One region of the Streptomyces brevispora genome, then DNA from elsewhere that is predicted to be linked to it. Evidence: riboswitches for the same ligand, from Rfam matches in the RefSeq annotation. Region 1 holds a riboswitch; each other region holds the start of a gene.

Region 1 (9,664 bases):
CGCACCGGTGGAGGCTCCGGACGGAACAGCAGCACGACCCGTGCTGCCGTCGTCGAGCCCAACCTCGACCTCGACCGTGGGGTTGCCCCGGGAGTCGAGGATTTCCCGGGCTACGACGACGTCGATGGACGGCACGAGGCATCTCCTTCTGGGATATGACGCTGGTTGTGCAGGGTCACTTTGGCCTTGCGACAAGAGCCTAACCGGCCCGGCCCTCTCAGTCGGCCGCCCGCCCGCCCCCTGGGACGAAAAAGGACCCAAGGGCACCCATAGCGGGGCAGACGTCCAGGTACCTACCGACCAGTAACTACAACAGTTGAACAATCGGCGCGGGAGCCGGCGCACCCCGAAGCGGCAAAACCCCGGCCCGGCACGCACGGGGGGAGGTGCGGGCCGGGCCGGGGAGCTCAGCGAGGAGAGTGCCGAATTACTTCACCAGGTGGAGCTGCTGACCCGGGAAGATCATGTCGGCGTCCTTGACGATGTCCTTGTTCAGCTCGAACAGCCGCTCCCAGCCGCCCTTGACGTTGTGGTCGGCCGCGATCTGGCTCAGCGAGTCGCCGGCGACGACCTTGTACTCGCCGTCACCCTTCTTGACCGTCTCGCCGGTCGGGGTGGTGACGGTCTTCTTCTGCTCGGCCTGAGGGGTGGCCGCGCGGTCCGAGCGGGAGGCGGCGGGGGCCTCGGTGCGCTCGGCCTTCTTCGGCTCGGCCTGCTGGACCGGAGCCGACTGCTGCTTGGGGGCGGTCTTGGTGGCGGTGGAGCCGGTGTCGACGCCCGGGTCGACACCGTCGTTGCGCAGGTTGCCGGCGCCGGCGCAGCCCCAGGCGCCCGGTCCCTGCATGTCGAGGAGCTTCTCGGCCACGGCGATCTGCTGGGACTTGCTGGCCAGGTCGGCGCGGGCCGCGTACTGCGTACCGCCGGCGGCGGCCCAGCTGGACTGCGAGAACTGCAGACCGCCGTAGTAGCCGTTGCCGGTGTTGATCGACCAGTTGCCGCCGGACTCGCACCGGGCGACCGCGTCCCAGGTGGACACGGAGGCCGCGGAGGCGCCGGTCGCACCCATCAGGGGCACGGCGATGGCGGCACCGGCCACACCGGCGAGCGTGACGAGACGGACGGCCTTGGACGGGCGACGGTGCTTGTTGCCCTTGCTGTTGAGCAGCATCGAGACTTCTCCTCACCGACGCCTACGAGGTGAGCTGTCGGGTTCGGGCCAAGTGAGTTGCCCGGTCGCACGTCCTAGCGCACGACTTAACCCCAAGCCGTTCCCGATGCGTCTTGCGACGATCGGACCCGGCGCCTACCTGGGTCCCCCGCTCCTGCCTACGGCGCTTTACGCGTCTGTTCCCTTCGACCGACGGCAGGATTCGGCGTGACGATCGACGGGGCCCGCGGTGCGAGCGGTTACGACCGTAAACACACGCCACCCCCACATTCAAAGAAGGACATACCGGATAAACAGCCCTTACTCGCATCTGAAGAACACCTGTTTGCGCAGGTCGGAACGGATGCGGGGGGAGCTCCCGGACAAGACGCGCCAGTTCACGCAAAGAGACCCATGTCTCACTTAGTCAAAAGTGGGACATAGGCCTCTTAAGTACCCCAGATTTGAGGTGCTTTCAGCTGTTGATCAGACCGATTCCGCGGCCGTTCCCGGTCGGTCTCAGTCGGTCTTCACACCGAGATCGAGGCTCTGGCCAGGCAGGATGAGGTCCGGGTCGGAGCCGACCTCCGCCTTGTTGGCCTCGTACAGCTCCGTCCAGCCGCCGGGAAGCTTCTGTGCGTCAGCAATCGCCCAGAGGTTGTCGCCGGGGCGGACGGTGTACGTACCGTCGGCGACCGGGGCCCCCTTGTCGCGTGCGTCACTGGCGCCGCGCGAGGCGTGCCGCCCCGAGTCCCGGTCGCTGCCGGTCCCCTCGGGGGCCGGGGCGCCGCGGTGCTTGCCGCCCGTCTCCCCGGCCGGGGCGGACCCTTCCCGGGCGCCGGAGGAGCCGGTCGCGCCGGAGGAGCCGGATGCCGAGGGCGTGGCGGACGGGGAGGCCGAGGCGTCCGGCGTACGGTCGTGGTCGGCCGTGTCCGCCGTCGCGTCGTCCGACGGGGTGCCGGCCGACGGGGCATCGTCCGACGGAGCGTCGGTCGCGCCCTTGGACGCGCTGCCCGACCGGTCCCGGCTCGCCGACGGATCGGCACTCGACGACGGGTCCGCACTCTCGGAGGTGTCGGCGGACGAGGCGCTGCCCGGGTCGACGCCCGGCAGGGACCCGTCCACGACGAGGCCGGAGATGACCGCGCAACTGGGCCACGCCTTCGACCCCTGGTCGCCCAGGACCTTCTCCGCCACGGCGATCTGCTGCGAGCGGCTGGCCAGGTCCGCGCGCGGGGCGTACGAATCGCCGCCGTACGACTTCCACACATCCTGCGAGAACTGCAGGCCGCCGTAGAAGCCGTTGCCGAGGTCGGCGCTCCACATGCCGCCGCTCTCGCACTCGGCGACCCGGTCCCAGGTCGAGGCGTCGGCTGCGTGCGCGCCGGCCGCGCCGAGCAGTGGGATGGCGATGGCCGAGCCGGTCACGCCTGCGGCGACGACGATCGCGGGTGCCTGCCGAGGGCGACGGTGTCTGCCGTTCGCGGAGCCCATGGGAATGCCTTCCGTGTAACTGACGAGTGACTGGTGAGTCGAACGGTGAACCTAGCGGGACTCGAACGTGTGTCACAAGTCGATGCAGCAGAGATCACATAAAAGTCACAGAGTTGACAGAGCGTCACCCTCATCGGAAGCGGGCTCGGGAGTGAACTCCACCGGGAGCGTGCGCAGTCCGCGCATGATGAGCCCGCCACGCCAGCGCAAATCGGCAGCTTCCCCCGCAAGTCGCAGGTCCGGAAGGCGTTTCAGCAACGTGGCGAGCGCGGCCTGCCCCTCCAGCCGGGCGAGCGGTGCTCCCAGGCAGTAATGGATGCCGTGCCCGTATCCGAGGTGCTGATTGTCACGCCGCGAGAGGTCCAGCGTGTCCGGGCCATCGAAGCGTCCGGGGTCCCGGTCGGCGGCCGCCAGCACCACCAGCACGGGGTCTCCCTCGGCCACCCGCTGCCCGTCGATCGTCAGTGGCTCGGTGGCGAACCGCCAGGTCGCCAGCTCCACCGGGCCGTCGTAACGCAGCAGTTCCTCGACGCCGGTGGCCAGCAGTTCCGTCTCCCCTGCCGCCAGGGACCGCTGGAGCCGCTCGCGCTGCTCGGGGTGTCCCAGCAGGGTGTGGACGCCGTTGCCGATGAGGTTGACGGTCGTCTCGAACCCGGCGAAGAGAAGGATGAAGGCCATCGCGGCGGCCTCGTTCTCCGTCAGGTGCTCGCCGTCGTCGCTCGCCCGGATCAGCCCCGAGATCAGGTCGTCCCCGGGGTTCTCGCGCTTGCGGTGGATCAGTTCGAGGAGATAGCCGCGCATCTTCTTCACGGAACGGGCCACCCCGCCGCGCGGGCCGCCGCCGTGGCGGATCATCATGCCCGCCCAGTCCCGGAAGTCGTCCTGGTCCTCACGCGGGACACCGAGCAGGTCGCAGATCACGTAGATGGGGAGCGGGAAGGCGAACTCGTGGATGAGGTCGGCCTCCCCCTTCTCGGCGAAGGAGTCGATGAGGCGGTCCGTCAGCTCCTGCACGCGCGGCGCGAACTCCGCGATGCGCCGGGGCGTGAACGCCTTCGACACGAGACGCCGCAGCCGGGTGTGGTCGGGCGGGTCGATGTTCAGCAGATGCGTCATCAGCTCCGCCTTGCGCTCGCCCGGGATGCCCGTCCGGCCCTTGGCGTGCGCCGGCTCGGCGTGGTGCGCCGGGTTCTTGGAGAGCCGGGGGTCGGCGAGGGCCTGCTTGGCGTCCGCGTACCGGGTGACGAGCCAGGCCTCGACCCCGCTGGGCAGTGTGGTGCGGTGCACGGGGCTGTGCTCGCGCAGCCAGGCGTACGCGGGGTAGGGGTCGGTGGCGAACTCCCAGGTGAAGAGTTCGGGGGCGGGCGGCACGGCCTCGGCGTCGGCCGCGTGGGCGGGGCAGCCGGCGGGCGCGGGCGTCGGGGCGGCTCCGGAAGCGTGCTCGGGCGTGTCGGCGGGCGCATCGGCTGGGCTGTCGGCGGGCGTATCGGCTGGGCTGTCGGCGGGCGCATCGGCTGGGCTGTCGGCGGGCGTATCGGCGGGGCTGTCGTTCACCCCCCGACGTTAGCCGTTGCCCTGTGCCGGGCCCGCCGTCGCCCTGCGCCGCGCTATCCGTTGCCCTCCGCCACCCTGATCGCGTCCCGGTAGGCGCGGCTCGCGGCCCGCAGGGCGGCCTCCGGGTCGGTGCCGTTCTCCTGCGCGCTCACGGCCAGGGCGAGGAGCCGGTAGCCGATGCCGTCGCCCTCGCCCTCGGGAAGCGGCACGTCGAGTCCGGCGGTACGGACCCGGCCGGCCAGCTTCGCCGCGAGGGCCAAGGCGGGCTGGCCGAGCGGCACCCCGTCGGTGACGGACTCGCGCTGCTTCTCGATCGCCTTGGTCCGCAGCCAGTGCGCGTGGACGTCCTGCGGGGTCTCGGCGGTCTCGTCGCCGAAGACGTGCGGATGGCGGTGGATCAGCTTCTCGACGAGCGTGGCGGCGACGTCGTCCACCGAGAAGGGCTCCTCCTCGTCCTCCTCGGCGATGCGCGCGTGGAAGACGACCTGGAGGAGTACGTCGCCGAGCTCCTCGCGCAGCTCCTCGCGGGTGCCGTCCTCGATCGCCTCGACGAGTTCGTACGCCTCCTCGATGGCGTACTTGGCGAGGCCCTTGTGGGTCTTCTGCGAGGTCCAGGGGCACTCGATCCGGACCCGGTCCATGACCTGCACCAGATCCAGCAGCCGGGCACCGGGCAGATCGTACGAACCGGGCAGCAGCTCCAGGTCCGGCATCTGCACCCGCCCCGAACCGGCCAGCCGGGCCAGTCCGTCGGTCAGTGGCTGGTCCCCCTCGCCGCCGCTGAGCACCACCACGGTCCGGCCCCCGGCGCAGGCGCCGACGAGCTCCTGCGCGTCGGGCACGGCCGGCTCGACGGTGATGCCCGCCTCGCGCAGGTACGGCAGCTGGGGCTGGCCGGGCTCGGCGCAGAGCACCCGGTCCGCGGCGTGCAGCATCTGCCAGGCGGGCCAGGACAGCAGTCCGGGCGCGACCCGGTGGCTGGCGGTGAGCAGGACGATACGGCCGGGGTCTTCAGCGTTCACGCTGCGAATCTACCCGGCCGCCCGGCCGCTGCTACGCCCCGGCCTCCGCCGCCGCCTGGGCGGGCTTGGTGACCTGGTTGATCCAGGGGGCCTTGTAGTCCGCGAGCTGGATCTGCTTGTTGTTCCAGGTGCCGTAGCGCGGGTTGACCTCGACCTTCAACGCCTTGGACGCCTTCGTCAGCGCGTCGCCGAGGATCTTCGTGCCGGCCGGGGTGGACGGGTCGGCGCCGAGTGCCTGGGAGAGCTTGGTCAGCTGGATCTGCTCGCGCAGGAAGGCGTTGATCTGGCCGGGGGAGATCCAGCGCTCCTGGAGCACCGCGGCTCGCAGCCCCTTCTCCCCCTTGTACTGGGCGACGGCCGACTGCCGCATCTGCTGGATCTCGGCGCGGCTGACGGTGACGCCGGCATCGGCCGAGGCCCGGTCCAGGACCCGGTCCAGGATGATCCCGTGCAGCTTGGCGCGGACGAGCTGGCCGGACTGGTCGGCGCTCTGGGCAGCCTGCTTGGAGCCGCCTTGTGCGTCACGCACGTCCGCCACCTGGGCCTGAACGGTGGACACCGCGATCCGGTCCCCGTCCACGACGGCTGCCGCGCCGGGGTGGGCCTGGCTGCCGCAGGCGGCGAGGAGTGGCGCTGCGGCGAGAGTTGCTGCGGAGACGGTGAGCGCGGTGCGACGGCGGCGGTGCAAAGGGAGCCTCCCGAGGAGATTGTGCGGCGGTGCACAAGGCCTTGCGGTGATCGATGTTAGGCAGTGGAACTGGTCGGGGCCACTGATTCGACCAACGATTCGGGAGGAGTTGGGGATGTGGGCTCCGGCGTGGCCGGATCGCACACCCGGGCCGGTGCATCCGCTGGGAGGTTTACGGCGATGTGTCCGGCCGCGGCATGGCCGTGCGCGAGTCGACGGCGTACGCACCACGCCGTCGCGCGCCGGGGCGATGCGGGCCGCGAAGCGGGGCCCGCACCCGGCCGTCCGGTCCCTACACCGTCGCCACGGTGATCTGTCCGGCCACCACGTCCAGTTCCGACTTCGCGAACCGCGGGAAGAAGATGCGCAGTGCACTCCCCAGGGACTCGTCGAACAGGACGAACGAATGCTTCACCAGCCCGCGCTTGACCTCGGACCGCTTCACATCCTTGATGTGGAACGTCGCCACGTGCCGGTCCGGCTTGGCGAAGACCTGATTGGCCTGGAACAGAAACAGACGTTCCCCGGTGGTCGCGAGGTACATCGGCTGCGGAGCCGCCGCCACGGTCATCGTCCCACCGCTCAGGACCGCCGCGGCAAGCCCCATCGCGATGTTCTTCTTGAAGGAGACCTCGCTCAGATTCACGAGGGACGTGGTCTCGACCTGCTCGCCGGGCTCAAGCATCTGCGCAACGGCAGCCCGCAGGGCCCGGCGTCTTCTCGCGTTCACAACACACCTCTCGGACGGATCAATTGAATTCGCTGCGGCGAGCCGGACGCGGAGAACCACACCGAGGGCGGAACCCCTCAGGGCTACGGGAGACGAAGGCCTCTCCCCCGCGGCGCTCGCCCAGCTCAGCACGCATGCCGGGATACCTTGCCACACGGGAATCCCTCCTGCGTACCGCCCGCCGCGCCGGTGCCCGGACCACGGTCCGGGCCGGTTCGAGGAGTAGAGGGGAAATCAGGAACGCGGGCTGCCGATGGCCCGGCTCAGCCGGCGCGCTCGACCGGTTTCGCCGGGGAGGTCCGGCCGCAGCATGATCGTGCGCGAGACCACGAAGGTGATCGGGACGGCGGCCGCGGCCGCGACGAGCGGGGCGTAGCGGTCGCTGAACCCGGCCAGGTCGACCAGCAGGTAGACACCGCCGGTGGTGATGACGAAGTTGGCGGCGTTGGTGAGCGGGAAGAGGAGGAACTTCCGCCAGGTGGGCCGGGTCCGGTAGGTGAAGAAGGAGTTGAGGAAGAACGAACCGGTCATGCTGAGCGCGAAGCCGGCCACATGCGCGGCCAGGTAGGGCAGCCAGGTCAGCAGGGCGAGGTAACAGCCGTAGTACGTGGCGGTGTTCACGACGCCCACGAGGGCGAAGCGGGCCAGCTGTGCCTTGACCGTCATCGGCGTACGAACTCCAGGGGTTCCGGCCGCGGTGCCGTCGCGCGGGCGCGGGTGCCGGTGTCCTTCACGGTGTTGGTGTCCTTCACCAGGTAGTGCGGGCGGCGCTTCACCTCGTAGTAGATCCGGCCGACGTACTCCCCGACCACCCCCACCATCACCATCTGGACCCCGGCGAGGGCGGTGACCGCGACGAGGAGGGTGACGTATCCGGGGGTGTCGACCCCGTTCACCAGGGCGACGCCGACGATCCACCCGGAGTAGACGAGGGCCAGGGACAACAGCAGCAGGCCGAGGTAGAGCGCGGCACGCAACGGCTTGTTGTTGAAGGAGAGGAGCCCGTCGAGTCCGTAGTTCAGCAGCTTCCCGAAGGTCCAGGCGGAGCGCCCTTCCTCCCGGACGGCGTTCTCGTAGCTGAACGTCGTGGTGGGGAATCCGACCCAGGCGAAGAGGCCCTTGGAGAACCGGTTGTACTCGGTGAGTTCGAGTACGGCGTCGGCGGCCCGGCGGGACAGCAGCCGGAAGTCCCCCACCCCGTCGACGAGTTCCACGTCCACCAGCCGGTTGATCAGCCAGTAGTAGGCGCGTGCGGTGAGTGTCCGGGTGACGCGGTCGCCCTTGCGGGTGCGCCGGGCGATCACCTGGTCGTAGCCGTGCGCGTGCTCCTCCAGCATGCGGCCGACGAGCTCCGGCGGGTGCTGGAGGTCGGCGTCCATGATGACGACGGCGTCGCCCTCGGCGTGCTGGAGACCGGCCAGCATGGCGGCCTCCTTGCCGAAGTTGCGGCTGAAGGAGACGTAGCGGGCCCGTGGATCGGCGGCGGCCAGCTCCCGCAGGATCGGCAGGGTCCGGTCGGTGCTTCCGTCGTCGACGTACACGAGCTGGAACGCGTGACCCAGCCGGGTCATCTCATCCGTCACGCGTTCATGGAAGCGTTCGAGTAACTCTTGCTCGTTGAAGCAGGGCACCACCAGCGAGATCAGCACGCATGTACATCAGCCGGTCGAGGTGTCGGGGGCGAATGCCGGGTGTGGCCGAGGGGCGGCCATTGGGTGAACTGGCCCGTGCCGACCGCCGGGACGCGGCATCCGGCCCGTGGTTCCGCCTCGCGAGAAGGGCATGGGCCGCCGGGAATCCGGTGGTCCATGCCCTCGTCGCGCTCGGAGCGGGCTGTGGAGCCGTCAGAGCCGCTTCGCGCTGCGCAGGGTCGCCGCGTAGTAGCCGTTGCCGTCGAGGCGTGAGGTGCCGCCCTTGTCGCCGATGGTCGGGCCGTTCACTTCCTCCCGGCTGGAGACGAAGATCAGGTGGCCGTCCGAGTCGTGGCCCATGTACATGCCGATGTGGTCCAGCCGCTGCCCGGTGCGCTGGTCGAGCTTGAAGAAGACCAGGTCGCCCGGTTGCAGCACGTCGATCGAGGTGGGCCGGTCCGCGGGCGTGATGCCCTTGAGCGGGATGACATCGGCGCCGAGCTTGGAGCGGCCGATGCCGTTGGCGGTGCGGGGCAGCCCGTCGCCCTGGCCGTCGAGGGGTGCGAGCGGGTAGCGGGCGCGGTAGCCGAAGATCGTCCGCATGAAGCCCGAGCAGTCCATGGCCCGGTAGCGGATCTTCTCGGGCTGGCGGGTGACCCCGTTGCGGAAGGTGTACGGGATGCCCAGGTAGTCGAAGAAGTCCGACTCCTCCAGGCGCAGGTCGTTGCCCTCGCTGCCGACCGGGTTGAGGGGTCCGAACTGGGCGTCCCCGGCGTAGGAGACCCCCTCGTCGTCCTTCTTGACCGGCGCCCCTTCGACGTACTGGAAGGCGAAGGCGAACAGGTCGTCCTCCTCGCTGCCGAAGTTGTCCTTGAACCACTCCTTGAACCACTGCTGCTTCTCGGCGCCCTTCTTCCACTTCTCCGGCATCAGCCGCACCCAGTTCTCGGTGACCACCCGGGACTTGGTGTTGGTGGGTTCGGTGAAGGTACGGGAGGGGCCGGTGAGCGTGGCGGTGCGGGCGCGGTCGGTGAAGGTGGCGAGGACCTTGCCGCCGCCGTCGCGCAGGACCGTGCGCGCGGGTGTGTTCAGCCGTTCCCAGGACTGCTTCCCGGAGTTCAGCGCGGCTCCCGCCGGCTTGTCCGTGATGGCCTGGACAGCGGGCGCCTTGGCCTGTTCCTCCTTGCGGAGCTCGACCGTGAAATACGCGCTGCCGGCGAGCAGCGCGACCACCGTGACGGCGTGCAGGATCTGGCGGGGGCGCTTGGACTGCTTGGTGCGGGGAGCGGTCATGAGATCACCTCAGGCAGACGTAAGGGCGCCGAGCAGGATGCCGGCGGTGAGGACGACGTAGGCGAGCAGCGAGACCGAGCCGGTGGCCAGCAGCGTCGCGCCCTT
Region 2 (9,664 bases), on a different contig from region 1:
ACGAATCCCTGCTCCTTCTGCAATTCGGAGCTTTCCCGAGTTGACAAAATGGCTCCCTGCCGGATATGGTTTTTCTTAGCGGCCCCCATTGAGGGGCCTTTTCTGTGGGCACACAGAAACGCTCAATATACCCGGGAAAATCCCCGGTCCGCAATTGCGGACCGGGGATTTTTTGTGCCGCAGGTTCGGCCGGTTCCCTCGTCCCGGACGGCTCGGCGGGTGCTCCGGGGGTGGGTCAGTTCCAGCGTTGGTGGGTCAGTTCCAGCGGTCCTGGTTGATGAAGTGGCTGAAGCCGCGCCAGGAGTTGGGTCCCATCACGTCGTCGATGGGGCCGGTGTAACCGTTCTGGGCGGCCAGGCGTTGGACGGCGGTCCAGGTGTTGGTACCGGGTACCCCGTCGATCGGACCGGTGTAACCCGACTCGATCCGCAACCAGTTCTGCGTCCGCTTCCACATCACCACACCTGCGCATGGTTCCGCCGGTGAGGGTGGGACTCTCAGTAGCGAATCTGTCATGTTTTTATCAAAATCTATGCGCGTAGGCTACCGTGACTCCGCCTCGCTCTGGCAAGTCAAGTCGTAGTAATAACAAGGGAGTTGCCGTGCACAAGAGCCATGGGCCCGACGGCGGCCAGGAGGTCCGGCCGCGGATCGAGATGAGCCGGCGCATGTTGCTGCGCGGCTCGGTCACCACGCTCGGTCTGGCGGCCGGCGGCGTGCTGTTCTCGGGGAACGCCGCCCAGGCGCTGGACATCTACAACCCGTTCAGCGGATATCAGATGACCGGTACCTGGCAGGACCACCTCAACGACGGCTCGCTGGGCGGACTCGACTACGGGATGGGCGTCGGCACCGCGCTGCCGGCTGCGGGTGCCGGTGTCATCACGAACATTCCGAACAACGGTACCGGTGGACACACGGTGACCATCACCCACGGCGACGGGTACCGGACGCAGTACATGCACCTGTCCCAGTTCCTGCTGGGCAACGGCGCCTCGGTCGGCAAGGGAGGGATCGTCGGGTACTCAGGAGGCGCCGTCGGAGCCCCGGGCTCGGGAAGCTCCACCGGACCACACGTGCACTGGCACCTGATCACCCCGGGCGGCACCCGGGTCAACCCGCTGGACTACCTGGGCGGGGGCGGCGGAGGCGGGCTGCCGAAGACGTCGACGGAGCAGGACGGTGTTCCCGGTGCGGTGATGTGGAAGCGGACGCAGAACTGGTTGCGGATCGAGTCGGGTTACACCGGTCCGATCGACGGGGTACCGGGGCCCAACACCTACGCCGCGCTCCAGCGGAACATGCGTAACTGGGGTTACACCGGCCCCATCGACGGGGTACCCGGTACCAACACCTGGGCCGCCGTCCAACGCCTGGCCGCCCAGAACGGTTACACCGGCCCCATCGACGGCGTGATGGGACCCAACTCCTGGCGCGGCTTCAGCCACTTCATCAACCAGGACCGCTGGAACTGACCCACCCCCCAGGGTTTCCGCGGACCGATCAACGAAGTTCGCCCGGTCGGTCCGCGGTTCTCCGCTGCTCTCGTCTGTCCGCGGAAGGTGTCCAGGTATTTCGCTGGGTGAGGGTTGGTTAGGCTGCGGGTCATGAACACGGCTTCGAACGGCGGTGGGACCCTTGAACCCGTCGTCCTGGACGCGACGGAGCCGACGTCTGATCCGGACCTGCGGGCCCGGTTCGCGGTGTCGGTCCATCGGATCCTGGCGGACCTGGTCCGTGAAGGCGCCGCGCTGGGGTGGGTTGATCCCCCGTCGTACGACGAGGTGGCGGAACTCCTCGACCACGTCTTCTCCGCGGTGCACGCGGGTGATGCCGCCCTGCGTGCCGCGTATCTGGACCGTGAGCTGGTCGGGGTGGGGTACTGGCTGCGCCACACGCGGCCTACCCATCGTCCGCACGCCGATCTCGAAAAGATCGCGGTGGCGGCGTCCGCCCAGGGCCGTGGTATCGGCCGGGCACTGACCGCCGCCCTGATCGACGATGCCCGACGGGCGGGGATCGAGGTCCTCACGCTGGATGTCCGCGGCGACAACAGCGGTGCACTGCACCTCTACCGGGCGCTGGGCTTCACCGAATACGGGCGCCTGCCCGGCTTCGTCGCTGTCGGTGAACGCCGCTACGTCAAGGTGTTCTGCATGATGGACTTCCGTCAGGAGGAGTGACTCCCTGTCAAAGGCGCGGTGCGTGAAGGCGTGGCATCGGCTTCCTCGCGTTCACTGGTCCTACGGTGCCACCCGGCACCGGCACCGTCCCCGACCCAGGAGCTCGCAAGATGTTCGACCCCGCCCGGAAACACCCGTACCCCGACGCGTTCCGACCGGACGAAGCGCCTGCCCCGCATCCGCTGCTCGCACCGCTGGCCGGCTTCCTGGGCACCTGGGCCGGGCGGGGCCGCGGCGGATACCCGACGCTCGCCGGGGAGTTCCGGTACGCGCAGGAGGTCACCTTCAGCCACGACGGGCGGCCCTTCCTCCACTACGAGGCGCGCGCCTGGCTGCTCGACGCGGACGGCGCCCCGCTGCGGCCGTCGGCACGGGAGAGCGGCTGGTGGCGGATGCAGCCCGACGGGCACGTGGAGGCGTTGATCACTCAGCCCACCGGTGTCGCGGAGATCTTGACGGGCCACGCGGTCGACGGCGTGGCCGACCTCGCCAGCCATCAGGTCGCCCTCGCACCCACCGCCAAGGAGGTCGGCGCCACCCGTCGCCGCTACACCCTGACGGACGACGGCACGCTCGAATTCGTCCATGACCTCGCGGCGGTAGGTCAGCCGCTGCAGCATCACCTTTCGGCGCAGCTCCGACGCGGGGGCGGAAGCCGGTAGCGCCTTGCGGCGGATGGTGCGGAGTTCCGCGTCGGTGCGGTGACTGGGGTTCGCGCCCGGCTTCACCGCACTCTGCTTCGCCGTGCCCACCGTGCCCGGCTTCACCGCGCCCGCGTCGTCGACACCAGGCTCGGCGAAGCGCTCGAAGTACTCGAAGCGCCCGAACGGCATCTTGCACCGGAGGCCGTCGGCGCCGGCTGCGGCCGTGAGCGGCGGGTGGGGCGCCGACCGATGCCGAGCCTGCCCGGAGTCCGGGCAGGCCGACTCCCCGAGACACCCAAATGTCTTGATTGGGGGCAATTGCTACGAATAAATCGCAATGAACCTCCTTGGGTAGTTTTCTACTAACCAAACGCTATCAAATCCATCAAACCGCCCCTTTCGGGCGCAGTGGTCAGCGTCACTTTTCCGGCCCCGCACGCGGGGTATCGGGCTTCGGTTCCCTGTCGCGCCAAGAGAATTGACTTCCTCGGCGAGGCCTGATTGTGAGCGTTTCCTTTAGTTGATCTTGCGAATCAATTGGGATTCGGAATTCAGGGCTTGTTTCGCTCGGCGCCTTTCGCTTACGGTCACCGTCAATCCGGATGGAACGCCGAATCCTGCCGCCGTCCGGTGACCCAACCCACTCGCGTACGGCAGGAGCGGGGGACCCAGTTTTGCCGCCGGTCCGGTATCCGGAGCGGCTAGGGGTGAAGTCGCCATCACGTGCGGCCGGACATCTCCAGTCCGAACCCGACAGCTCACCTCGCAGGCGGCGGAGAGGAAATGCGCCATGCCCATCATGGGTAAGCACCGTCGTTCCAAGTCCACCTCCCTGACCCGCGGTTTCATCGCCGTGAGCACGGGCGGAGTCGTTCTCGCGCTCCCCCTGATCGGGGCCGGGTCGGCTTCGGCCGCACCGGCGCACTCCGTCGCCGCGGAAAAGGCGAAGGCCTCGACTTCCGTTGCTGCCAAGGAAATTGCCGTCCGCGATGCGGAGCCGACCATCTATTCCGTGGTCTCCGGTGATTCACTTTCCAAGATCGCCCTGGGGTATTCCCTCAGTGGCGGCTGGGAGCGGCTCTACGAGGACAATCAGAGTGCGATCGGCGGAAATCCCGATCTGATTCACGTGGGCCTCAAGCTGACCATCGGTGCCAAGTCCGCGGCCACAGCGCCCGAGGCGGCCCCCACGGCCGAATCGAAGGCACAGCCCACGACTGAGTCCAAGCCCGCGGCCGAGGCCTCGCAGTCGGCCGACCGCGCCGACCGTTCCCAGCGGACGGCCACGCCCGTCGCGCAGAAGACCGCGGCCACCGCTCCCGCGCCGGCCGCGACGTCGTACACCAACGACCTCGACGGCTGGATCAAGGAGTCGCTGGCCGTGATGGCCCAGCACGGCATCCCCGGCAGCTACGACAGCATCTACCGCAACATCATCCGCGAGTCCTCGGGCAACCCGAAGATCGTCAACAACTGGGACTCGAACGCCGCCGCCGGCACGCCCTCGAAGGGCCTCCTGCAGGTCATCCAGCCCACCTTCCAGGCCTACCACGTACCCGGCACGTCGATGGACATCTTCGACCCCGTCGCCAACATCACCGCCGCGTGCAACTACGCAGCTGCCACGTACGGCTCGATCGACAACGTCTTCGGGGCCTACTGACGTCACACGGCTCCGCCCTCGGGAGGAGCCGGGCGCAGGGGTGGGAGGGAGCCGAGCGGCTCCCTCCCACCCCTTTCGCATGGCCGTACGACCCTTGCGCCGCGTAGGCGGTCAGACGCGGGCTACGTGACCGTTCGGTACGGCGCGGCGTCGGGCATCGGGACCTGCCTGCCCGTGGTGTTCAGCCAGAGCACCCCCGGGGTGCCGGGGGCCGCCGAGGCGGGTGACGCCTTCGGTGGCGCTCTCGCCACCGGCGACCTCGACGGGGACGGCTACGACGACGCGGTCGTCGGTCTGCCCGGCGAGGACGTCGAGCCGGTGACCGACACGGGCGGCATCGTCGTGCTGTGGGACTCCCTGAAGGGGCTCTCGGGCGGGGACAGCCGGGAAGCCGGCCGGCCGGGGCGGAGCCTGCGGGCCTGCCCCGGCCGCCCTCCTCAACCGGGTGGGCGATGGCACTATGAACCTTTCATCCCGCGCGCTACCCTCCGCCGCATGATTTCCACGGTGGTCTGGGGTACCGGCAATGTCGGCCGCGCGGCCATCCGCGCCGTCGAGGCCCATCCGGCCTTGAAGCTGGCGCATGTGCTCGTCCACGATCCCCGCAAGGTGGGCCGCGACGCGGGCGGCCTTGCCGGGATCGGCCGCGATCTGGGCGTCGCGGCGACCGATGACATCGACGCGGTGCTGGCCACCGCTCCCGGCGCGGTGGTGTACGCGGCCTCCGGCGACATCCGCCCCGACGAGGCATTGGCCGACATCGCCAGGGCGGTCCGGACGGGTGCGGTGGTCGTCACTCCCGCCCTGTACGCGCTCTACGACCAGCGGGGCGCCCCGCCCGAACTGCGTGAACCGGTTCTGGCCGCCATCGCGGACGGCGGCGGCTCGCTGTTCGTCTCCGGCGTCGACCCCGGCTGGGGCAACGACGTACTGCCCCTGCTGATCAGCGGACTCGGGACCGAGGTCGAGGTGATCCGGTGCCAGGAGATCTTCGACTACTCCACCTACGACCAGCCCGACTCGGTCCGCCATCTGATCGGTATGGGACACCCCATGGAGTACGAGCCGCTGATGCTCGCGGCCTCCATCCCGACGATGGTGTGGGGCGGGCAGATACGGCTGATGGCCAGGGCCCTGGGCGTGGAGCTCGACGACATCCGCGAGACCATGGCCCGGCGGCCGCTGGAGACGACGGTGACCACCCGGACGATGGGAGAGTTCGAGGCGGGCACCCAGGGCGCGGTGCGCTTCGAGGTGCAGGGCATCGTCGAGGGCGAACCCCGCATCGTCATTGAGCACATCACCCGCATCCACCCGTCCTGCGCCCCGGACTGGCCGGCACCGCCGGACGGGGCCGGTGCCCACCGCGTGATCATCGAGGGCCGTCCGCGCATCGAGGTCACGGTCGAGGCCACCGACGAGGACGAGAACCGTTCGGCGGGCGGCAACGCCACCGCGGTCGGACGGCTCGTGAACGCCATCGACTGGCTGGTGGACGCGGAACCCGGACTCTACGACGCACTCGACGTCCCCCTGCGCCCCGCAACCGGCAGACTCGGAAGGAAGCAGTCATGATCATCGACATACCCGAGGGCCAGGAACCGATCGGATACGTCTGGGGCGGCATGGTTCCCGGAATCGGGATGGCCGCCGCGAACTTCTCCCTGTCCGTGTACCAGCACACCTCGCTCGGCCTGCGTGAGTTCGAGGCCGCCCGGCTGCGGATCGCGCAGATCAACGGGTGTCTGTTCTGCCTCGACTGGCGCACCGAACGGGACGGCGACAAGGTCGAGGAGGAGTTCGCCGATGCGGTGAGCGAGTGGCGCACCGCCGAGGGCTTCGACGACCGGACCCGGCTGGCCGCCGAGTACGCCGAGCGGTACGCCCTGGACCACCACGGTCTGGACGAGGAGTTCTGGACCCGGATGACCGCGCATTACAGCCAGCGCGAGATCGTCGAGCTCAGCATGAGCATCGGCTCCTGGCTGGCGTTCGGCCGGCTCAACCACGTACTGGGACTCGACGCCGTGTGCGTGCTGCCCGGGCACTGAACCGGACATCCCGGGTGCTGAGCGGGGTGTCCCGGGTACTGGGCCGCCCCACCCCGGGCCCGTCGGTTCGGTTCGCACCCGGGGCGTAACCCGGTAGGAGGCCCGTCCCCCCGCCTCCTACCGGCCGGCCCGCCGCGTCGCGCCCTGTCACAGATCGGTGGCGATGATCTTCTCGATGTTCCGTTCGGCCAGGGCCGTGATCGTGACGAAGGGGTTGACGCTGGTGTTGCCGGGGATCAGCGAGCCGTCGATCACGTAGAGGCCCGAATACCCGTGCAGGCGACCATAGTTGTCGGTGGCCCGGTCCAGTACCGCGCCACCGAGCGGGTGGTAGGTGAGGTGGTCGCCCCAGATCTTGTACACACCGAAGAGATCGGTCCGGTAGATCGTTCCCTCCTTCGCGTTGATCTTGTCGAAGATCGTTTTTGCCATGTCGATCGACGGCTGCTTCCACGAGGTCCGCCAGTTCAGGTCGACCTTGCCGGTCGCGGCGTTCCAGGAGAACTGGGCGCGGTTCGGGTTCTTCGTGATCGACAGATAGAACGAGGCGAACGTCTCGATCCCGGTGGGCAGCGGCGCGACCTCGGCGAACGCGCCACCTGCGGCCCAGTTGTCGATGCCGCCGCAGGGGATGCTCGACTGGACCGCACCGGTCGGGTCCCACACATGGTTGGCGCGGCCGCACATGACGTTGCCGTTGTCGCCCCAGCCCTTGCCGATCTCGTCGTTGAGGCCGGGCAGTCTGCCGGTGGCCTTCAGCTCGGTCAGCAGTTTGCTCGTGCCGACGCTGCCGGCCGCGAAGAACACCTTGTCCGCGGTCACCGTCTTGGTGGCCTGGGTGCTCCCGTCGGTGCGGAGCTGGTCGATGACGACCGTGTAGCCGCCCGCCGATGCCGGGGCGAGCGAAGTCACCTTGTGCAGAGGCGAGATGGTGACGCTTCCGGTCGCCAGGGCCTGGGCGAGGTAGGTCTTCTGCAGCGACTTCTTGCCGTAGTTGTTGCCGTAGAGGATCTCGCCGTCCAGCGCCGACTTGGGCACCGTGCCGGCCGCCTCCTGCTCCATGTAGTCCCAGTCGTACACATCGGGCACGAAGACGAACGGGAAGCCGGAGCGCTGGGCCTGCTTACGGCCGACCCTGGCGTACTGGTAGCAGGCGACGCTGTCGAACCACGCCGGGTCGACGGTGCCGACGCCGAGGCCCGCGTTGGCGCGCGGGTAGTAGGTGGAGTACATCTCGTCGGCGTTGACCGTGGGGAGGACGGCGCCGAAGTTCTCCCGCCTGGGCGTGACCGCCATACCGCCGTTGACCAGTGAGCCGCCGCCGACCCCGCGCCCCTGGTAGACGGTGATGCCGCTGAAGTCCTCGGCGTCCAGGATTCCGGTGTAGCGGGGGATCGACCTGTCGATGGGGAAGCCGAGGAAGTTGCTGAGGGGCTGCTTGGTCTTGGTGCGGAGCCAGTACGAGCGGCCGTCGGGAGTCGTCGTGTTGGCGAAGATCTTGCCGTCCGACCCAGGGGTGTCCCAGGACATCCCCATCTCGACCATGTGGACGTGCATGCCCGCGCGGGCGAGCCGCAGAGCAGCCACGGAACCGCCGTACCCGGTGCCGATCACCAGGACCGGGACGTGCTCCCCGCTGCCAATCACCGTGGCCATGGCGCGGCTCGCCGCCAGGGAGGCGGTGGCGTGACCGGATAGGGCTGCAGCCCCCAGTATGAAACCTGTTCTAGCCATGAATGTGCGACGCGAGACACCACTGGATCCCTTGTGAGGTAAGATTGAGTCCGCCACGTGATGTTCCTCACTCTCGATGGAATGGAAACGAGTTCTACTGGCGCTCACGCAAGAAGTCACTACATACCTGTGAGTAATTTCCCGGGGTCGTGACCACCTGTCGCCTGTCTCGGCCCCCTCTGTCCGGGGTGCGGCGCCGGCGCATCGCATGGATGCTGGAAGCGTCAGCGTTCCATGAGGAGGACAGTCATGAGCATGCTCGACAAGATCAAGGGTCTGATGAAGGGGCACCCCGACCAGGCCCATCAGGGAGTCGAGAAGGGTGGCGACTTGATCGACAAGAAGACGAACGGTAAGCACAGCGGTCAGGTTGACTCGGCCCAGCAGAAGCTCAACGATCAGCTCGGTGACAGCCGTCCGCCCACCGACGGTCGCTAGAACGGGTTTTGAGGACTCGGGAAGCCATCGCGCGATCCCCTGCGGCCCTCGCGCAATCGCGACGGACGCCCTCGCGCAATCCGAACCGCGCAATCCGAACGGAGCGGCAGCCGCCATCGAAATGGTGGCTGCCGCTCCGTTCGTGATGTGGTGGCACTGGTGCCGGAGGTCAGTTGTGGCCGAACTTCCGCTCCCGCTTGTGCGAGACGTGCTCCGAGATCGCTTCCACCCCTTCGGGTGCGGGTGTGGGCGCGGTGCTCGTCTGCTCCTTGGGCTCGGCGGCCGAGGAATGCTCATGGCCGCCGCTGCGGGCGCCACGGTTGTGCCGACTCTGCTTCTTGCCCATGATCGTGCCTCCTGTGCGGATGTCGGACTATGGGCTTGCTTTGAGACTCGCATACAAGTGTAAAGGGTGCATTTCCTCTTGTAAGTGTTGCTTCTCCTGAAGTGCGGGGCGCAGCGGCCCAGGAGCATGCTTGGTGTGTGACCTGGTACGGCGCGGCCCGGGGCGCACCGCTCGGCGAACGCGGCAGTGCGCCCGGGCGACTGGAGGACGGCCGGGCGCCGGACGAACTGTCCCTGGTGCTCGCCCAGGCAGTCGTGAACGGGGTCGAGGCGGCGGGCGGGCAGGCGGGCGGCGCCTATCTGCGCTCCCGCACCCCCGGACTGCTGCGGCTCCTCCGGTCAGCACGTCGGCTCGTGCATCCTCGGTTTCGACCAGCCGCGCGGCTTCAGCCCCGAGGAGCGCACGATCCTCACCGCGCTGGCCGGCCTCATCGCCCAGGCACTGCACCGGGCCCAGCGGTACGACGCCGAGGCCGCCCTCGCCCGCGGACTGCAGGAAGTCCTGCTGCCGCACCGGCTGCCCGTCGTCGACCACGTGGACACCGCGGGCAGGTACCTCGCGGGCACCCAGGGCATGGACGTCGGCGGCGACTGGTACGACGTCAT
Region 3 (9,664 bases), 1.1 Mb from region 1:
AGGCGGACGCCAACACGGCCCGCGCCGTCTCGCTGCGGGACGGCAACCAGGAACTCATCGCGGCCAACCGCATCGTGGAGAACCTGCCCGCCCTGGCCGACGCCGCCGCCCGCGGGATGTCGGGAGCCAGCCTCACCGTGCTCAACGGCACCGACGGGGTCAACGAGATGGCGGCGGGAGTCGTCGGCCAGGGGCTGGCGATCCTCCAGTCGCTCCAACGCGGTACGGACCCGGCGACAGCCCAGGACGGCGACGACCGGAACCAGGACCCGACGCCCCGTATCGCCGACTCGGAATGACCCGAGCGGAAACGAACGGGACCGGCCCTACTTCTCCGGTACGGAGACGGGGGCCGGGGCCGGGACCGGTACGGAGGCCGGGACCGGGTCGCGGGTCTCGGCGGAACTCTCGGCAGCGGGCTCGGCGGGGCTCACTTCGGCCTCCGATGCCTCGGGCATCTCTGTCCCCTCGGTCGTCTCTGCCACCTCTGCCGTCTCAGTGGGTGCGGCAGCCTCATCAAGTGCGGGAGCAGCTGAAGGCGACAGCGCGGCAGCCTCCGCGCGCGCGGCCGAGGAGACCTTCCGGTGGTGCGCCAGGATCCCCACGAAGCCTGCGAGGAACCCACTGACCAGGCCGGATATCGCATGGTTGACCGCGTTGACCGACTCGCTGTCCGGAATTCCGATGATCGCGTAATTGACTCCCGCGCTCATCACCGCCCCGATCACTCCGCCGATCACACCGCTGATGACGGCACCCCGCAGCGGTGAGGCCGCAGTGGTTGCGGGGGCGGACGCGGGGGCAGGGGCGGGAGTGAGCGGTGCGGTCATCGGCGGAGGCCCTCCAGACAGGCTGCGATGAGAGACCGGGAGCGGCTTGCGGGGCGCGGTGAAATGCGTGCTCCCGGGTCTGCTCGCACGGGCAGCCCACCAGTCCGGGGGATGCAGCAGATACCTTGCGGCAGAACGCGTGTTCCTTGCAACACCTTCTCGTTTTCGACACTTTGACGTTCTTGGTCCGGTCGGCCGAACCCGGTGCGGGACTGCCTCCGCCTGTTCGGTGAGCGATCCAGTCGAATGTCAACTGGTCGACAGAGGTTGGTTGTTGCGCGGGTGGGGGTACTGGTCTCCCTTTTCTCGCAGGTGGTTGGGCCTTTCCCTCGGATGGTCGGGGTCGATCGGGGGAGTCTGTGCGGGGGCGTCATCGGGTGGGCCGGGCGGCGGGGGAGCCGCGCGAGGGGGCGGGCGCGCGGGGTGGTCATGAGTGCGTCGAACATGCCGTAGAGTTGTGTTTACCGACGCGGGGTGGAGCAGCTCGGTAGCTCGCTGGGCTCATAACCCAGAGGTCGCAGGTTCAAATCCTGTCCCCGCTACTGAAGAATCAGGCCAGGCATGCATACTGCATGCCTGGCCTGATTCGTTTGTGCGTTCGCCGGGCCACCGGCCGGTGCGACCCGCACCACGCACGTACTCCCATTGGCCGTCGATGAATCGCCCCGCCACCGTGCTCCGGGAAGTCTGGGGGTGGTGCGCGGTACCGTCCGCGGCCGTGGGCGCACCGGGTAGGAGAGCACAGGTGGGGAAGCGGGAACAGCGGCGGGGGAGGCGCGCGGGCGAGATCCGGAACCGCCGGCTCGTCCGGGCGCTGCCTGGCCTGATCATCGCCGTGGGGTTGGTGTTGGATTTGATCACCCCGCCCGCCTTCACGCCCGTTCCGCTGTTCGCCGCGGCCCCGCTGATCGCCGCGCCGTTCTTCTCGCAGATCGGCACCATCCGGGTCGGAGCCGCAGCGCTGCTGTCCTTGGCCGGGCTGCGGTTCTACGGTGAAACGCTGTTCAATGCCGTGCCGTCGATCGAGCTCCTCACCGTCCTCACCGTCTCGGTCCTCGCGGTCTACATCAACGGGGTCGTACGGCGCAGCAACGAGCAGTTGGCCTCCGCGCGAGTCATCGCGGAGACCGCCATGCGCGCGGTGCTGCCGAAGCCGCCCGACCGGATCGGCGGGCTGCAAGTGGCCGCGCGGTACGAGGCGGCCCAGGCGGACGAGTTCGTCGGCGGCGACCTCTTCTCGGTCACGGACACCCCGTACGGGGTGCGGCTGGTGGTCGGGGACGTGCGCGGCAAGGGGCTGGACGCGGTGGAGGCGGTGGCGGTGATCGTCGGCGCGTTCCGGGAGGCGGCCGAGCAGGAGCGGTCACTGGAGGGGGTGGCTCAGCGGCTGGAGCGTGCGCTGGCGCGGGAATCGGGCCGGCGCGGGGGCCTCGACGAGGCCGAGGGGTTCATCACCGCCGCGCTCGCCGAGATCCCGCCGGGCGCGACCCTGGTGCGGATCGTCAACCGCGGCCACCCCGAGCCGCTGCTGATGTACTCGGACGGGGCGCTGGACGTACTGCAGCCCGAGCTGCCCGCGCTGCCCCTGGGGATGGACCTGGGCGTGTGGCCGGACCGCGCCGACGAGTGGGCGTTGCCCGCCGGGTCGACGCTCCTCCTCTACACGGACGGCCTCTCCGAGGCCCGTAACGCCGACGGGGTCTTCTACGACCCCGCCGAGCGGCTGCGCGGACGGATCTTCCCGGGCCCCGAGGAGCTGCTGTCCGCGCTGACCGACGACGTACGGCTGCACACCGGTGGGGTGACGACCGACGACATGGCGCTGCTCGCCATTGTGCGCCCCGCCGAGGGGCAGCCGGACCGGCGCACAACCGTGAAGATCGTGGGTTTGGGAGGCGGCGCAGGGTGAAGACGAAGGGGCAGACGGGGGAGAGCGTGAGGGAACACGAGGGAATGCGACGGAGCGGACGCGGAAGATGCCACTGTCCGTAACCGTAAGGAACCCCTTCGCATAACATTTGACGCAACGTCAGAAAATAGATAACGATTGAGTGGCGATCAACTCGCCCGGTTCCACCCGGTTGTGTCCCGTAAAGTCCAGGCCGAAGATGTGAATGATCAGCTGGAACGGCTTGGAATCGGACCCGTGTGTCTATTAACGTTCGATAACGCAGCGCGGTCCCAGCCGCCGTCAGAGGCGGCACCGTGCGCGAGCGCCGAATTCCGCAAGGGAACCGGGGAACCACCTACATGGGGTGAATCGGGCATCTCTGTCTCGTTGAGAGGCGGAGGAACCCGTAGGAGACCTTCCTGCTCCGAACCCGTCAGCTAACCCGGTAGGCGAGAAGGAAGGAAAGGAGTGCGCCCCAGTGGCGTCCAACAAGCCTGCCCCCGAAGCCCCCTCATGGTTCGTGCCCGAGCACGGAAATGACTTCGGACCCGGGCCCGGTGCCAGCTACGGCACCAACCACGGAACCGAGTACGGAACCGCTTACGGATCCAGCCACGGGACCGCTTACGGAACCGCCTACGGAACCGATCGGGGCAGCGAGTTCGGCAACGGCTTCCGCGCCGACGAGGCCGAGCCGGACAAGGCGCGGGAGGAATGGAATCCCACCGAGGAGTCCATCCGCCCCGTACGCGGCAAGCACCGCGTCGCCAAGCAGCGCAACGGTCTCGCCCGTAGCTCCACCGTCCTCGGCGTCGGTGTCATCGCAGCCGTCGGCGCGGGCGGCATGGCCTCCGCGCAGAGCAGGCCGCCGGTCTCCATCTCCCTTCCCGACGCCATCTCCGACAACCTCCCCGAGGCCAGGTCCCTCCCCGGCGTCGGCGCACTGTTCTCGGGTGAGTCCGAGGCGGAGAAGGCGAAGGCCGAGACGGTTTCCGCCCCGCTGACGACGGCCGGCATCACCACCGCCGAGGCCGAGCAGGGCGCCACGGACGCCGGCGAGGCGCTCCGCGCCCGCATCCTCCAGCAGGCCGAGCAGCAGCAGGACTCCGCCGACGCCGAGGCCAGGGCGGCCGAGGAGAAGGCCGCCGCGGAGAATGCGTCCGCCGAGGCGAAGAAGCAGCAGGACGCTGCCGAGGCCGAGGTCGCCGCCGCGAAGAAGAAGGCGGCGGAGGAGGCGAAGGAGAAGGCCGAGGCACTGCGGCTCGCCAAGCTCGCCGCCAGCTACGCCATCCCCACCTCCTCGTACACGATCACCTCGACCTTCGGCGAGGCCGGTTCGCTGTGGTCCTCCGGCTACCACACGGGCCTCGACTTCGCGGCGCCGACCGGTACCCCGATCAAGGCCATCCACAGCGGCACCATCAAGTCGGCCGGCTGGTCCGGTTCGTACGGCTACCGCACGGTCCTGGAGCTCGAGGACGGCACGGAGCTCTGGTTCTGCCACCAGTCCTCGATCGGTGTCGGCGTCGGCCAGAAGGTCACCACCGGGGACACCATCGGACGCGTCGGTGCGACCGGCAACGTGACCGGCCCGCACCTTCACCTCGAGGTCCACACCTCGGACGGCGCCGGGATCGACCCGATGTCCTGGCTGCGTGCCCGGGGCCTGACGGTCTGAGCCCGCTGCACGGTCCGGAGGCGGGGTCTCCCGGCCCGCGGCCGTGGGCCGGGTCGGCGTTCCCACGGCCGCGCCGTGCGCTGCGTTGCGCTGTGGTGAGCCCTGTGCCCTCTCCGGCCACTGAACCCCGGCAGTCCTGACGCTCACCCCCCGACGTCAGGGCTGCCGGCCCGTCTGTCCGGCCTCGCGGGACTGCCATCATGGCCATGACGGCAGCCGCAGATGCGCATGGCACGGAATGCCGTAGTTGCACATGGCACGGAATAGCGGAGACGGCGGGTCGGGTTGATCCATATATGACTTCTCTTCGCAGGCTCGGCTCATCCAGCCTTCAGGTCTTCCCGCTCGCCCTCGGTGGCAACGTCTTCGGCTGGACCGCCGACGAGGCACAGTCCTTCGCCGTTCTCGACGCGTACGCGGCGGCCGGCGGCAACTTCATCGACACCGCCGACGCGTACTCCGCCTGGATCCCCGGCAACGAGGGCGGTGAGTCGGAGTCCCTGATCGGCAAGTGGCTCGCAGCGCGGGGCAACCGTTCCGACATCGTCGTGGCCACCAAGGTCGGTGCCCACCCCTCGTACAAGGGGCTCTCCCCCGCCACCATCAAGGCCGCGGCCGAGGAATCGCTGCACCGGCTCGGCACCGACCACATCGATCTCTACTACACGCACTTCGACGACGAGACGGTCCCGGTCGAGGAGATCATCACCGCGCTCGACCAGCTGGTGAAGGACGGCAAGGTCCGCGAGATCGCCGCCTCCAACATCAGCCCGGAGCGGCTCCGCGCCTCGCTGGACTTCTCCGAGCGCGAGGGACTGGCCCGTTACGTGGCCCTGCAGCCGCACTACAACCTCGTCTCCCGGGACACCTACGAGGGCGAGCTCCAGGACACCGCTGCCCGCGCCGGGCTCGCCGCCGTCCCGTACTTCGCACTCGCCTCCGGCTTCCTCACCGGCAAGTACCGCCCGGGTGCGACCGTGGACAGCGCGCGCGCCGGAAAGGCGAGCCAGCACCTGGAGTCGGAGCGTGGGCAGAAGGTCCTCGCCGCGCTCGACAAGGTGGCGCAGGAGCGGAACGCCGAGATCGCGACCGTGGCGCTGGCCTGGCTGGCATCCCGGCCGACCGTCGCCGCACCGATCGCCTCCGCCCGTACGGTCGAGCAGCTTCCCGCACTGGTGGCCGTCGCCGATCTGAGCCTGACGGACCAGGAACTGACCGAGCTCACCGAGGCCTCCGCCTAGACCCGCGAAGTCCGGGCCTAGAGAACTGCTTGTCCCTGGTGACCGGCCAGGCGATGGCGCGTTCGACCGGGAGCCGCCATCCGCGGTATGTCGGTCTGCCGGGCCGGGGCGGTTGTGGCCTGGCAGCGGTCGGCGGCGAGCAGCTCGACGCGGTGGAACCGACCGGGACAAGCCTGGTCAGGCCGCACTTGCGGGTTGCTATCGTTCCCTCGCGTGTCCGGAGAGGACACCATGTAGAGCGGGGGAGGGTCTCATGGGGCTGTTCGACAGCATCCGCGGGGAATTCATTGACATCGTCGAGTGGACCGACGACAGCCGGGACACCATCGTGTGGCGGTTCCCGCGCCATGACAACGAGATCAAGATGGGTGCCCGGCTCGTCGTACGCGAGTCACAGACCGCGGTCTTCGTCAACGAGGGCCGGATAGCCGATGTCTTCCAGCCCGGTACGTACACCCTGGAGACGCAGAACCTGCCGCTGCTGTCCACGCTGAAGGGCTGGAAGTACGGCTTCAACTCGCCTTTCAAGGCCGAGGTGTACTTCGTCACCACCCGCCAGTTCACCGACCTGAAGTGGGGTACGCAGAACCCCGTCATCGTCCGTGACCCCGAGTTCGGCATGGTGCGGCTGCGGGCCTTCGGCGCCTTCGCCGCCCGGGTGGTCGACCCGGCCGCTCTGCTGCGCGAACTGGCGGGTACCGACCCGCAGTTCCGCACCGAGGAAGTACAGGAATACCTGCGGCAGCTGATCGTCAGCAAGCTCGGCACCGCGCTTGCCACCTCGGGTGTGCCGATGCTGGATCTGGCGACCCGGCAGGACGCGCTGGGGGTGAAGCTGGCGGGCGTCCTCACCGAAGAGCTGACGCCGGTCGGCATCGCCGTCCCCAAGTTCATCATCGAGAACATCTCGCTGCCGCCGGAGGTCGAGGAGGCCATCGACACCCGGTCCCGGATGGGGATCGCGGGCAACCTCGACCAGTACACCCAGTTCCAGGCCGCCGACGCGCTCGGCGCGGGGGCGCGAACCCCCGGCAGCGGGGTCGGCGAAGGCATGGGGCTGGGGCTCGGCATGGCCGCCGGTCAGCGGATGGCCGCCGGTCTCGCCCCGCAGTCCCCCGGTCCGGCGCCCGCCGCCGCTCCCGCCCCGGCAGCCGGCCCGCCGCCGCTGCCCGCGCAGGAACAGTGGTTCGTCGGCGTCAACGGCGCCCAGCAGGGTCCGTACGACAGCGCCGGGCTCTCGGCCCTGGTGAGTGAGGGCACCTTGACCCGGGCGACACTCATCTGGCGGGAGGGGATGGCCGGCTGGCTGCCCGCCGACCAGGTACCGGACGCCGGCCGGCTCTTCGGGGCCGTACCGCCGCCGCTGCCTCCGCAGGCATGAGAGCGGGACGACCATGAGCCCCGACGAGCAGAACACCACCGCCACCGGCGCCACCTCCCGTTCCTACCCGTGCAGGGCGTGCGGTGCCACGGTCGAGTTCGCGCCCGGCGCCGACGCGTTGCGCTGCCCCTACTGCGGTCAAGAGCAGCGGGTCACCGCGGTGCCGCGGCAGATACGTGAGCACAGCTTGGACGAACTGGCCACGCTGCCCGCCAAACCACGCGGCTCCACACCGGAGGGGGTCCGGACCTATCTCTGCCCCGGCTGCGGGGCACACACCGAGAGCGACGACCTCTCGGCGCGCTGCCAGTTCTGCGCCACCGCGCTGGTCGCGGAGCCCGAGGCCGACGAGCGGGTGACGCCCGAGGCCGTGATCCCGTTCGGGCTGGACCGCAAGGACGCCCGGGAGGCACTGAGCGCTTGGACGTCGTCCCGCTGGTTCGCTCCGTCGCGCCTGAAGAAGGTCAGCGAGGCGGAGACGTTCAAGGGCAGCTATCTGCCGCACTGGACGTACGACGCGCAGACCGCCTCCCACTACAGCGGTCAGCGGGGCGTGTACTACTACGTCACCGAGACGTACACCACCACGGAGAACGGCCAGAGCGTCACCAAGACCCGCGAGGTGCGTCACACCCGCTGGTACCCGGCCTCCGGCAACGTCAGCCGCGCCTTCGACGATGTCCTCGTCGCGGGCACCGACCACGTCAGCACCGACCAGCTGGACAAGCTCACGCCCTGGCCCCTGGAAGAGGCCAAGCCGTTCCAGCCGGAGTACCTGGCCGGCTTCCAGACCGTCAGGTACAACGTGGAGCCGGAGGACGGGCTGGTCACGGCCAAGGAACGGATGGCCGAGGTCATCACGGCGGACTGCCGCTCCGACATCGGCGGTGACGAGCAGCGGGTGCATTCGGTGGACACCCAGTACTCCGCTCTCACGTTCAAGCTGATGCTGCTGCCCGTGTGGTTCCTGACCTATCTGTACGCGGGCCGGAGCTGGCAGGTCATGGTGAACGCCCGCACCGCCGAGGTGATCGGCGAACGCCCGTACAGCAAGGGCAAGATCGTTGCCGCGGCTGTGTCGGTGCTGGCACTCATCGCGCTCATCGTTTTCCTGGTGATGAGGAAATAGCGGAGCGCCGTCCCCGGGCCGGTGAGGCCCGCGCGCGGCGGCACTGGATGAACAAGCGTGTCCTTCAGGGCTGTTGGCCGTAGGGCGGCCTGTCGTACGGGAACTGTCCGTACGGGAGCTGCCCGTAGGGGGGTTGGCCGTGCGGATACGTGGAGTGCGGGTGCGGGGCGTGGCTGCCGTAGGGCTGGTACGTCCCGTAGCCCCGGTACGCCTCGTGACGCTGGTAGGGCGGGGGCACCGGACGTATGAACCGGGGGCGCAGGCGGCCCGTCGCCTGCGCCGCGTACGCCAGGGCGGGTCCGGCGACCTCCCGGCGCTGCCACAGGTGGTGCAGCAGCTCCAGCTCGCGTTCGGCCAGGTCCGGGCCCGCCGTGCCGCGGCGGGCCCGGCGGCGCAGAAAGGCCAGTGACGTCGCGAACGACTCGTACTCGCCGACCGTACGGGCCGCCGCCTTGCCCCGGGCCTTGGCCAGCGTTTTGGCCTGCGGGCTCATCGGGGCCGGTGCGTAGGCCGGGCGGCCGTACGGGCCGCCTCGCACTGCCGCCGCGTGCCACCGGCGGGCCGTGTCCCTGGCCAGGCCGCGGGCCCGCATCGAGGACAGGGCGAGGGGTTCCGCGGGGGTGAGCCAGCCGGCCGCGGCGTAGGCGGGCAGCTCGACGGCCAGGGTGCGCAGCTCGCGCCGGCGGGCCCAGATCGCCAGCCAGGTCACCAGGCCGAACGCGGGCACCATGAAAGCCCCGTACACCGCGTAGAAACCGTACGGGCCGAACGTCGACGAGCCGTTCCACAGGGCGTGCATGCCCATCGCGAGGACCAGGCCGAGCAGCGGCAGCGCGATGCGGCGGAACCGCTGGTGGCGTGCGCTGCTCGCGGCCATCCCGAAGCCGATGCCGGTCATGACGGTGAAGAGCGGATGCGCGAACGGCGACATCACCGCCCGTACGAAGAACGTCGCGACGGTCACCGCTACGAACCCCGAGCCCATCTGCTGGTCCTCGCCGAAGGCGTTGCCCAGATAGAGGATGTTCTCGGTGAAGGCGAAGCCCGTCGCGGCGAAGCCGGCGACGACCACGCCGTCGACGATCCCGTTGAAGTCCCTTCTTCGGAACAGGAAGAGCAGCAGCACAGCCGCGGCCTTGGCGCTCTCCTCGACGACGGGGGCTATGACCGTGGCGCCCAGGGTGTCCGCGCCGCCCGGGTCGGCGGTGGCCGTGGCGATCCACCGGGTCGCGAAGGAATTCGCGATGATCGCGACGAGGGCGGCCGCGCAGGCGCCCCAGGCGAAGGCGAACAGCATGTTGCGCCAGGGGCCCGGTTCGACCCGGTCCAGCCAGCGGAACGCCGTCAACAGCAGCGGGACCGGAAGGACCGCGAGACCCAGACCGACGAGGAACCCCTGGGTCCCCGTCTGGTCGCGGACCAGAGCGAGGATCACCAGACCGCAGAGGGCCAGCACGGTGAAGACGGCGACGACGCGGAGCGTCCTGCTCCGCCACAGCATGCCGACGCGGCGC

The links. Region 1 has a riboswitch for cyclic di-AMP ahead of FHX80_RS10075 (transglycosylase family protein). Riboswitches for the same ligand answer to the same signal wherever they lie in the genome.
Region 2: linked by a shared signal. The riboswitch ahead of FHX80_RS30110 (LysM peptidoglycan-binding domain-containing protein) and the one ahead of FHX80_RS10075 (transglycosylase family protein) in region 1 are both predicted to bind cyclic di-AMP.
Region 3: linked by a shared signal. The riboswitch ahead of FHX80_RS15315 (M23 family metallopeptidase) and the one ahead of FHX80_RS10075 (transglycosylase family protein) in region 1 are both predicted to bind cyclic di-AMP.

Annotation. Positions count from the first base shown of each region.
Region 1 is NZ_VIWW01000001.1:2,193,178-2,202,841, forward strand. It holds gene eno (phosphopyruvate hydratase) at 1-135, opposite strand, end outside; gene FHX80_RS10075 (transglycosylase family protein) at 428-1,168, opposite strand; cyclic di-AMP (ydaO/yuaA leader) riboswitch at 1,173-1,344, opposite strand; gene FHX80_RS10080 (LysM peptidoglycan-binding domain-containing protein) at 1,667-2,641, opposite strand; gene FHX80_RS10085 (cytochrome P450 family protein) at 2,747-4,012, opposite strand; gene FHX80_RS10090 (nucleoside triphosphate pyrophosphohydrolase) at 4,249-5,217, opposite strand; gene FHX80_RS10095 (SurA N-terminal domain-containing protein) at 5,249-5,905, opposite strand; gene FHX80_RS10100 (hypothetical protein) at 6,198-6,590, opposite strand; gene FHX80_RS10105 (GtrA family protein) at 6,870-7,301, opposite strand; gene FHX80_RS10110 (glycosyltransferase family 2 protein) at 7,298-8,284, opposite strand; gene FHX80_RS10115 (NlpC/P60 family protein) at 8,480-9,559, opposite strand; gene FHX80_RS10120 (poly-gamma-glutamate biosynthesis protein PgsC/CapC) at 9,569-9,664, opposite strand, start outside.
Region 2 is NZ_VIWW01000002.1:112,319-121,982, forward strand. It holds gene FHX80_RS30085 (HelD family protein) at 1-23, opposite strand, end outside; gene FHX80_RS30090 (hypothetical protein) at 256-456, opposite strand; gene FHX80_RS30095 (peptidoglycan DD-metalloendopeptidase family protein) at 603-1,475, shown strand; gene FHX80_RS30100 (GNAT family N-acetyltransferase) at 1,608-2,183, shown strand; gene FHX80_RS30105 (nitrobindin family protein) at 2,294-2,845, shown strand; cyclic di-AMP (ydaO/yuaA leader) riboswitch at 3,426-3,614, shown strand; gene FHX80_RS30110 (LysM peptidoglycan-binding domain-containing protein) at 3,618-4,490, shown strand; partial or broken gene FHX80_RS36885 (hypothetical protein) at 4,692-4,787, shown strand; gene FHX80_RS30115 (NAD(P)H-dependent amine dehydrogenase family protein) at 4,986-6,065, shown strand; gene FHX80_RS30120 (carboxymuconolactone decarboxylase family protein) at 6,062-6,541, shown strand; gene FHX80_RS30125 (GMC oxidoreductase) at 6,689-8,275, opposite strand; gene FHX80_RS30130 (antitoxin) at 8,525-8,713, shown strand; gene FHX80_RS34925 (hypothetical protein) at 8,883-9,059, opposite strand; partial or broken gene FHX80_RS30135 (PP2C family protein-serine/threonine phosphatase) at 9,390-9,664, shown strand, end outside.
Region 3 is NZ_VIWW01000001.1:3,298,576-3,308,239, forward strand. It holds gene FHX80_RS15295 (SPFH domain-containing protein) at 1-299, shown strand, start outside; gene FHX80_RS35190 (hypothetical protein) at 327-830, opposite strand; tRNA gene FHX80_RS15305 (tRNA-Met) at 1,299-1,372, shown strand; gene FHX80_RS15310 (PP2C family protein-serine/threonine phosphatase) at 1,576-2,739, shown strand; cyclic di-AMP (ydaO/yuaA leader) riboswitch at 3,035-3,188, shown strand; gene FHX80_RS15315 (M23 family metallopeptidase) at 3,200-4,399, shown strand; gene FHX80_RS15320 (aldo/keto reductase) at 4,696-5,640, shown strand; gene FHX80_RS15325 (SPFH domain-containing protein) at 5,894-7,021, shown strand; gene FHX80_RS15330 (TFIIB-type zinc ribbon-containing protein) at 7,035-8,150, shown strand; gene FHX80_RS15335 (PrsW family intramembrane metalloprotease) at 8,215-9,664, opposite strand, start outside.